3 regions of the Bradyrhizobium sp. SPXBL-02 genome follow, and region 3 is predicted to be linked to each of the others. Evidence: predicted binding sites of a transcription regulator. Region 3 holds the regulator's gene; each other region holds the start of a gene.
The links. The regulator HrcA, encoded in region 3, represses chaperone genes, less so after heat shock. The targets are predictions, from matches to a motif close to GTTAGCACTCNCNNNNNGNGAGTGCTAAC.
Positions count from the first base shown of each region.

Region 1 (3,272 bases), 910 kb from region 3:
GGCGAGCTTGGCGAGGCGCTCCTGCAGCTTCTCGCGGTCGTAGTCCGAGGTGGTCTCCTCGATCTGGGCCTTGATCTGGCCGACGCGGGCCTCGATGTCGGGCTTCTTGCCGGCGCCGTTGACGATCGTGGTGTTCTCCTTGTCGATCACCACCTTCTTGGCGCGACCGAGCATCTTCACCGTGACGTTCTCGAGCTTGATGCCGAGCTCCTCGGAGATCAGCTGGCCGCCGGTCAGGATCGCGATGTCCTCCAGCATGGCCTTGCGGCGGTCGCCGAATCCCGGCGCCTTGACGGCAGCGACCTTGAGGCCACCGCGCAGGCGGTTGACGACCAGGGTGGCCAGCGCCTCGCCCTCGACGTCCTCGGCGATGATGACGAGCGGCTTGCCCGACTGCACCACGGCTTCCAGCACCGGCAGCATGGCCTGCAGGCCCGAGAGCTTCTTCTCGTGCAGGAGGATGTAGGCGTCCTCGAGCTCGGCGGTCATCTTCTCGGCGTTGGTGACGAAGTAGGGGCTGAGATAGCCGCGGTCGAACTTCATGCCCTCGACGATGTCAACCTCGGTCTCGAGCGACTTGTTCTCCTCGACGGTGATGACGCCCTCGTTGCCGACCTTCTGCATCGCCTGGGCGATCATCTTGCCGATGGCGGCATCGCCGTTGGCGGAGATGGTGCCGACCTGGGCGACCTCGGAGGAGGCGGCGACCGGCTTGGCGCGCTTCTCGATGTCCTTGATGACGGCGGCCACCGCGGTGTCGATGCCGCGCTTGAGGTCCATCGGGTTCATGCCGGCGGCGACGGCCTTGGCGCCTTCGCGCACGATCGCCTGGGCCAGCACGGTCGCGGTGGTGGTGCCGTCGCCGGCGAGGTCGTTGGTCTTGGAGGCGACCTCACGCACCATCTGGGCGCCCATGTTCTCGAACTTGTCCTCGAGCTCGATCTCCTTGGCGACGGTGACGCCGTCCTTGGTGATGCGGGGGGCGCCGAAGCTCTTCTCGATGACGACGTTGCGGCCCTTCGGGCCGAGCGTCACCTTGACGGCGTTGGCGAGAACGTCGACGCCGCGCAGCATGCGATCGCGCGCGTCTCCGGAAAACTTGACGTCTTTGGCAGCCATGGTCTGCAATCCCTCGTGTTACGTGATGTGTCTTGTCTAGTCGCGGCGGAATGATGGATGCCCGGATCGCCTGGATCCGGGCATGACATTCAGCGGCCGTTCAGGCGGATGGCCTTAGGCCAGCACGCCCATGATGTCCGACTCCTTCATGATCAGGAGCTCTTCGTTGTCGATCTTGACCTCGGTGCCCGACCACTTGCCGAACAGCACGCGGTCGCCGACCTTGAGGTCGATCGGGATCAGCTTGCCGGTCTCGTCGCGGCCGCCGGGGCCGACGGCGACGACCTCGCCCTGGGACGGCTTTTCCTTGGCGGTGTCCGGAATGATGATGCCGCCCTTGGTCTTTTCCTCGGCGTCGATACGTTTGACCACGACACGGTCATGCAGCGGACGAAATTTGGATTTAGCCATGACGTTTCCCTTTGGAGGCTCGCTTCGGAAGTAGTGGGGTCGGTGGGGCGGCGCTTCCGTCCACCCTCTCGTCGAGGATCGAACGGCGCGCTTAGCAATCGGGCTTTCCGAGTGCTAATAGTGGGTCCGGAAATATGGCTTGGCCGCGATCCTGTCAAGCAAAGGTGGTTAAGCGGTTGTTGAGGCGGATATAGGATGGTGGCATTGGAAACTCGCTCGGGGCGCCGGCTTAGAGAACGACGTCATTGCTCCGGCAGCGATTTTGCGCTTGGCTGCTCGAGGGGTGCGGCCATGGTCTTGTTCGGGGGAATGCCATGATCAGTTCGGCTCACGCGCGCACGGTTGCCAATCTGGCGGCCGCCTCTTGTCTGGCGCTGCTGCTGGGCGCCTGCGGCGGCGGCTTCAGCCTGCCGTCCCTCACGTCGTCCTCGCCGCCGCCCGAGGCCGAACCGGGCGTTGCGCCCGAAATGCCGGCCACCATCCGCGGCGACGAGATCGTCGGCCGCTGGGGCCTCGCCTCGTTCCAGAACCCGGCCGACCGCGCCCGTACCGAGAAGATGGCGCGCGAGCAATGCAAGAATCCCTACGTGATCACCGCCGGCTCCTCCGGCGGCGTGATCATGCATCTCGCCGACCAGGCGACGCCGCAGGAGCTGCGGCTGAAGGGCTCGCCGAGCGGCAAGAATTACATCGGACCGGCCGGCCCGACCCCCGGCGAGCAGGATCGCGAGATCGTCTCCTTCGACGGTCGCGTCATGATCACCCGCTTCATCGACAAGGACGCCGCTACCCGCTACGGCAACATGGTCTACGTCCGCTGCGCGCCGAGGGCGTGAGGCAGCCCTTGGCCTAACGTCTCGTCATTGCGAGCGGAGCGAAGCAATCCAGACTGCCTCCTGGGAGACAGCCTGGATCGCTTCGTCGCTTCGCTCCTCGCAATGACGAAAAACAAAAAACGCCGGCCCCCAAGGCCGGCGCTTTGTTATTTCTATATCGCCCCCGTTCAGTCGAACAGCGCGTCGATGTCGTCCTGCGAGGCGTGGCCGACGTCGCCGGCGAGCTTGGGGCCGTTGAGGAGCTTCTCGTCCTCGCTGCGGCTGTCGACCGGCGCCGGCACATGGGACTTGATCGCGTCGACGCCGCCCCAGATCTCCATCATCGCATTGATGTGCTGCTCGATGAACTTCATCGTGGTCATGACCTTGCTGATGCGCTGGCCGGTCAGGTCCTGGAAGTTGCAGGCTTCGAAGATCGAGATGACGCGTTCCTGGATGTCGTCGGCAAGGCGCTTCTGCTGATCGACCGAGTCCACCTTGGACATCGCGCTGGCGGCCTGGTCGATCGATTCCGCGGCTTCGAGGATCTGCTGAGTCGCCTGCTCGGTGCCGCCGACCACCGCGCCGAGCTCGCCATTGACCTTGGCCATCTCGCCGCCGTCGAAGCTCTTGCCGTGCAGCGTCGCGATCTCGCGCTTGGTGCGGTCGATGGCGTCGTGGATGAGGTCGAGCTCCACCTTCAGCTTCTCGCACTGCTCGATCTGCGCCCGGTAGGTCTCGAGCATGGTGCGCGCTTCGGACAGCTCGTGGGCCGTGGAGGCGTCGATCGCCGCCATGGCAGCGCTGCCGGACAGCGGGGCCGCGACGATGCCCTTCGCCATCTGGGCGCGGATCGCGCGCAGCTCGGCCATGATCTCGCTATGCATCGGGATTGCCTCTTCGGTTACGTCCAAAATCGGCATCTCG
Region 1 is NZ_CP182474.1:7,522,651-7,525,922, reverse strand. Features, by position in the region: gene groL (chaperonin GroEL) at 1-1,119, opposite strand, end outside; gene ACNJYD_RS34965 (co-chaperone GroES) at 1,234-1,530, opposite strand; gene ACNJYD_RS34960 (hypothetical protein) at 1,845-2,366, shown strand; gene ACNJYD_RS34955 (protein phosphatase CheZ) at 2,534-3,272, opposite strand, start outside.
Region 1: a site for HrcA is predicted at 1,621-1,649, ahead of ACNJYD_RS34965 (co-chaperone GroES). Genes of this name have one in related genera too.

Region 2 (3,272 bases), 3.0 Mb from region 3:
GTGCCCGTGGTGGCGAAGCTGGGGAGCAGCCTGCCCGGCCGCGCTGCCGGCGCCATCCTCACCGCGCTTGGCCTGCCGGACTGGGTCGCCGACAGCGAGGAGGCCTATGTCGAGATCGCGGCCAGCCGTGCGGCCGTGATCGGCGAGCTCGACCAATTGCGCCGCGAATTGCCCGCAACGATCAACGCCGCGGCCGCGGGCAACCCCGTCTCATATGCGCAAGCGGTGGACGAGGCCTATCGCGCGATGTGGACGCGCTATTGCAACAGCGGCGTCTGATTGGGAGATCTCGTAGGGTGGGCTAAGCGTAGCGTGCCCACCATTACTGGATATCACGGAGAGATGGTGGGCACTGCGCGCGAAGTGCGCGCCTTTGCCCACCCTCCGAGACCGCTGCGCTGTTCAATGCAGCCGGAACACGCCGTCGACGGCGCGGAGCTCGGCCGGCTTGATCAGCTTGCAATGTGCCACCGTGACCGAGTGGAGGGGACCGTCGAGCTTCTCCTGCCAGAACGCCAGGAAATCGGTCAGCGCGGGGAATTTCGGAAACATGTCGTAGTTCTGCCAGACATAGGTCTGCAGCAGCGAGGGATGATCCGGCATCCGATAGAGAATTTGTGCCGTCGTCAGCCCGTAGCCCAGCATCTGTTTCCGGAATTCCTCGGAAACGCCCCCAACGCGCAGTCCCATGCCAAACCTCCTTTGCAGGAGCGCATTTGCGGGGGGTGGCCTGTCCGTGCCCCGGGAGCCACCCGGAAACGATGCGCTCACATGAGAGAAATGTGACGCAAACTGACAACTCATCTCAAGCCCAAAAGTTTAACAAGCTGTTGAAATTCAATGCTTTAGCAGCAGAGACGACTCCGTGCTAATACGGCCTCCCAAGCGGCCTCAAAGAGGCCTCCGAGGCTGGTTAACGATGGAAAAGGGTTTCTGGCAGTCCGCGCTTTCGGCTGCTATTTTTTCTGCTACAAACCCTTGCCCCCGCAAAATTCCTGTCCTATTTCAGCGTCGCCCGTGCTAGCACTCACGGGCAACGATTGCTAACAATCTCAAAACCTCAACCCGAGCAATTGCTTAGGAGGACTGCATGAAATTCCGTCCGCTTCACGACCGCGTCGTGGTCAAGCGCATCGACGCCGAAGAGAAGACCGCTGGCGGCATCATCATTCCCGACACTGCCAAGGAAAAGCCCTCCCAGGGCGAAGTCGTCGCCGTTGGCCCCGGTGGCCGCGACGAAGCTGGCAAGCTGATCCCGATCGACCTGAAGGTCGGCGACCGCGTGCTGTTCGGCAAGTGGTCCGGCACCGAGGTCAAGATCGACGGCCAGGACCTGCTGATCATGAAGGAGAGCGACGTGATGGGCGTTCTCGAAGTCAGCGAGTCCAAGAAGAAGGCGGCTTAAGAGCCCCTCTCCTCCCTCCAGTCAAACCCTCAAGGAAAAATTCAGATGGCAGCCAAAGAAGTCAAATTCTCGGTTGAAGCGCGCGACAAGATGCTGCGCGGCGTCGACATCCTCGCCAACGCGGTGAAGGTCACGCTCGGTCCGAAGGGCCGCAACGTCGTGCTCGACAAGTCGTTCGGCGCTCCCCGCATCACCAAGGACGGCGTCACCGTCGCCAAGGAGATCGAGCTCGACGACAAGTTCGAGAACATGGGCGCGCAGATGGTGCGCGAAGTCGCCTCCAAGTCCGCTGACGCGGCCGGCGACGGCACCACCACCGCGACCGTGCTCGCGGCCGCGATCGTGAAGGAAGGCGCCAAGTCGGTCGCCGCCGGCATGAACCCGATGGACCTCAAGCGCGGTATCGACCTCGCGGTCGAAGCCGTCGTGGCCGACCTCGAGAAGAACTCGAAGAAGGTCACCTCGAACGACGAGATCGCCCAGGTCGGCACCATCTCGGCCAACGGCGATGCCGAGATCGGCAAGTTCCTCTCCGACGCCATGAAGAAGGTCGGCAACGAGGGTGTCATCACCGTCGAGGAAGCCAAGTCGCTCGAGACCGAGCTCGACGTGGTCGAGGGCATGCAGTTCGACCGCGGCTACATCTCGCCCTACTTCGTCACCAACGCCGACAAGATGCGCGTCGAGATGGACGACGCCTACATCCTCATCAACGAGAAGAAGCTCTCCTCGCTGAACGAGCTGCTGCCGCTGCTCGAGGCCGTGGTGCAGACCGGCAAGCCGCTGGTCATCGTCGCCGAGGACGTCGAAGGCGAAGCGCTTGCGACCCTGGTCGTAAACCGCCTGCGCGGCGGCCTGAAGGTCGCGGCCGTCAAGGCTCCGGGCTTCGGCGATCGCCGCAAGGCCATGCTGCAGGACATCGCGATCCTGACCGGCGGCCAGGCGATCTCGGAAGATCTCGGCATCAAGCTCGAGAACGTCACGCTCAACATGCTCGGTCGCGCCAAGAAGGTGATGATCGACAAGGAGAACACCACGATCGTCAACGGCGCCGGCAAGAAGGCCGACATCGAGGCGCGCGTGGCCCAGATCAAGGCGCAGATCGAGGAGACCACCTCGGACTACGACCGTGAGAAGCTCCAGGAGCGTCTCGCCAAGCTCGCGGGCGGCGTCGCGGTGATCCGCGTCGGCGGCGCGACCGAGGTCGAGGTGAAGGAGCGCAAGGATCGCGTTGATGACGCGATGCATGCGACCCGCGCGGCCGTGGAAGAAGGCATCGTTCCGGGCGGCGGCGTCGCCCTGCTCCGTGCCTCCGAGCAGCTCAAGGGCCTGCGCACCAAGAACGACGACCAGAAGACCGGCGTCGAGATCGTGCGCAAGGCGCTGTCGGCGCCCGCTCGCCAGATCGCGATCAACGCCGGTGAAGACGGCTCGGTGATCGTCGGCAAGATCCTGGAGAACAAGGCCTACAATTACGGCTTCGACTCCCAGACCGGCGAATATGCCGACCTCGTCAAGAAGGGCATCATCGACCCGACCAAGGTGGTCCGCACCGCGATCCAGAACGCAGCCTCGGTGGCCGCGCTCCTGATCACCACGGAAGCCATGGTCGCCGAGCTGCCCAAGAAGGGCGGCGCCGGCCCCGCGATGCCCCCGGGCGGCGGCATGGGCGGCATGGACTTCTGATCCAGCCTCTCAGGCAAAGTCGAGACACGCGAAACCCCGGCAGCGATGCCGGGGTTTTTGTTTGGGCGATGCACGTCAAAGTGGTAAAATGGTCATTCCGGGGCGCGACGAAGTCGCGAACCCGGAATCCATTTCACCACTTGCTCATGGCCTACTACGTCTATCTCCTCGCCAGCAAGAA
Region 2 is NZ_CP182474.1:3,188,889-3,192,160, reverse strand. Features, by position in the region: gene ACNJYD_RS14620 (tetratricopeptide repeat protein) at 1-279, shown strand, start outside; gene ACNJYD_RS14615 (usg protein) at 403-690, opposite strand; gene ACNJYD_RS14610 (co-chaperone GroES) at 1,091-1,405, shown strand; gene groL (chaperonin GroEL) at 1,451-3,091, shown strand; partial or broken gene ACNJYD_RS14600 (GIY-YIG nuclease family protein) at 3,238-3,272, shown strand, end outside.
Region 2: a site for HrcA is predicted at 1,020-1,048, ahead of ACNJYD_RS14610 (co-chaperone GroES). Genes of this name have one in related genera too.

Region 3 (3,272 bases):
AGACGCCGCGCAAGGGCGCGGCTCCTCACCATGAGGGTCTGAGACTCAGTTCGCCGCGCCGCTCTGCTCGTTGTTGTTGTTCGCCGCAGACGCAGCCTTTGCGCCGCCCTTGGCGACGCCGACCAGCGCCGGGCGCAGCACGCGATCGCCGATGGTGTAGCCGGCCTGCATGATCTGCACCACGGTGGCCGACGGCACCGACGCATCGGGCACTTCGTACATCGCCTGGTGGAAGTTCGGGTCGAACTTCTGGCCCAAGGGATCGAGCTTCTTCACGCCGTGCTTTTCCAGCGCGTTGAGCAGCGAGCGTTCGGTGAGCTCGACGCCCTCGATCAGCGCGATCAGGCCGGGATCGGCCGCAGCACGCGCTTCGGCCGGAACGGCATCGAGCGCACGCTGGAGATTGTCGGCGATATCGAGCACGTCGCGGGCGAAGCCGGTGATGCCGTAGAGGCGGGCGTCGGCCACCTCCTTGCTGGTGCGCCTGCGCAAGTTCTCCATCTCGGCCAGCGTCCGCAGCATGCGGTCGCGCGCCTCGGCGGCTTCCTTCTGCAACGTCTCGACCGCGCCGGGCTCGGGATCGTCGGGCATGATGTAGGGTTTCGACACCACGGGCTCGCCGGTCGCTGCAGTCGTGTCTTCGGGTTGCCGGTCTTGCTCGGTCATCGGCTCTGGTCTCGAACTCGTTTCAGGGATGTTGGCCCGGATATCGTGCTTAAGCCCACGAAAATCAAGCGCCCGTGATCGGCGGAAAGGCCGGTCAGCCCCCCAAATCAGCCCCCTAAGAGGCGGCTGACGATGCGGGCGGCGTAGTCCACGGTCGGGATCACGCGGGCATAATTCAGCCGCGTCGGGCCGATCACACCGAGAACGCCGACGATGTGGCCGGCGGCATCCCGATAGGGCGAGATGATGGTGGAGGACCCCGACAGCGAGAACAGCTTGTTCTCACTGCCGATGAAGATGCGCACGCCTTCGGCGGTCTCGGCCCGGCCGAGCAGGTCGATCACGCCGCGCTTGGTCTCGAGATCGTCGAATAACAGCCGCACCCGCTCCAGATCCTCCAGCGCATGCAGGTCTTCGAGCAGATTGGCATGCCCGCGGACGATGAGCTGGCGGTCCTCGTTCTCGCCGCCGGACCAGCTGGCGATGCCGGCCGAGATCACTTTCTGTGTCAGCTGATCGAGCTCGGCTCGGGCCTCGCCGAGTGCGGTCTCGAGCTCGAGCCGCGCCTCGGCCAGGGTGCGGCCGCGGATCCGCGCATTGAGGAAATTGCCGGCCTCGGTCAGCGCCGAGGAGGGAACTCCGGGCGGCAGCGTCAGCACGCGGTTTTCGACCTGGCCGTCCTCGCCGACCAGGATGACAAGCGCTTTTTCCGGTTCCAGGCGGACGAATTCGATGTGCTTCAGCCGGGCATTGGATTTTGGCGTCAGCACGACGGCGGCGGCCCGGGTCAGGCCGGAGAGCCGCATCAAGGCCTGGTCCAGCGCCGCCTCGACCGATTGCGCCTCGCCGACGGAGGAGAGCTGGCTCTGGATCGACTGCCGCTCGGCCTCATTGAGATCGCCGACCTGCATCAGGGCGTCGACGAAGAAGCGCAGGCCCAGTTCCGTCGGCAGCCGGCCGGCGGAGGTGTGCGGGGCATAGATCAGGCCGAGCTGTTCCAAATCGGCCATGACGTTGCGGACGGAGGCCGGCGACAGCGGCATGGCGATCAGGCGGGAAATATTGCGCGAGCCGACCGGCTCACCGGTCGCGAGATAGCTTTCGACAATTTGACGAAAGATGTCGCGGGAACGCTCGTTGAGCTGGGCAAGGCCTGCGCGCGGCGCGATCAGATGGATCGGATCGTGATGGGCCACAGACGGTAACTCCTCTCAGATACTTATAATTTGTCCATCCGGGCCGCTTCTGACAAGCGTGGCGTTTGCGGGCTCGACGTCAGGGGGTGAATAAGCCCTTGCCGCCCACCCCCGCCCCACCTACAAGCACCGCGAACAGCCTTTTCCCGTGAGTTTTGGAGATTTCCCATGCGGCCAAGCCGCCGTGCGCCCGACGAATTGCGCCCCGTGACGCTGGAGCGCGGCGTGGTCAAATATGCGGAAGGCTCGTGCCTGGTGAAATTCGGCGACACCCATGTGCTGGTCACCGCCACGCTGGAGGAGCGCCTGCCGCCGTGGCTGAAGGGCCAGGGCCGCGGCTGGGTCACCGCCGAATACGGCATGCTGCCGCGCGCGACCTCCGAACGCACCCGCCGCGAGGCCTCCGCCGGCAAGCAGAGCGGCCGAACCGTCGAGATCCAGCGGCTGATCGGCCGCTCGCTTCGCACCATCGTCGATCTCGAAGCGCTCGGCGAGCGCCAGATCACGGTCGATTGCGACGTGCTCCAGGCCGACGGCGGCACCCGCACGGCCTCGATCACCGGCGCCTGGGTCGCACTTGCCGATTGCCTCAACTGGATGAAGGCGCGCAACATGGTGAAGACCAACGTGCTGCGCGACAACGTCGCCGCGATCTCCTGCGGCATCTACAACGGCACGCCGGTGCTCGATCTCGACTATGCCGAGGATTCGGAAGCCGAGACCGACGCGAATTTCGTCATGACCGGCGACGGCCGCATCATCGAGGTGCAGGGCACCGCGGAACGCGAGCCGTTTACGCAGGACGAGTTCCTGAAGCTGATCGCCCTGGCGCAGAAGGGCATCGCGCGCCTGGTGGACTTGCAGAAACTGGCCGTGGCGTAGTCAATAGGCCCATGCACCGCCGAATCACCGACAAGCTCGTCATCGCCACCCACAATCCCGGCAAGCTCGCCGAGATGAGGGAGCTGCTCGCGCCGTACGGGATCGAGGCGGTGTCGGCCGGCGAGCTCGGCCTGGACGAGCCCGAGGAGACCGGCAACGATTTCCGCAGCAACGCCGCGATCAAGGCGATCGCCGCAGCGCAGGCGACCAAGCTTCCCTCCTTCGCCGACGATTCCGGCATCGTCGTCGACGCGCTCGACGGCGCGCCAGGAATCTACAGCGCGCGCTGGGCCGGTCCATCCAAGGATTTCAACGCGGCGATGACGCAGATCGAGCGCCTGCTGCAGGAGCGCGGCGCCACCACGCCGGACAAGCGCAAGGCACACTTCGTCTCCGCGCTTTGCGTCGCCTGGCCCGACGATCATCGCGAGGATGTCGAGGCGCGCGTCGACGGCACGCTGGTCTGGCCGCCGCGCGGCACCGCCGGCTTCGGTTACGATCCGATGTTCCTGCCGGACGGCTACGATC
Region 3 is NZ_CP182474.1:214,215-217,486, reverse strand. Features, by position in the region: gene grpE (nucleotide exchange factor GrpE) at 46-666, opposite strand; gene hrcA (heat-inducible transcriptional repressor HrcA) at 774-1,862, opposite strand; gene rph (ribonuclease PH) at 2,031-2,744, shown strand; gene rdgB (RdgB/HAM1 family non-canonical purine NTP pyrophosphatase) at 2,756-3,272, shown strand, end outside.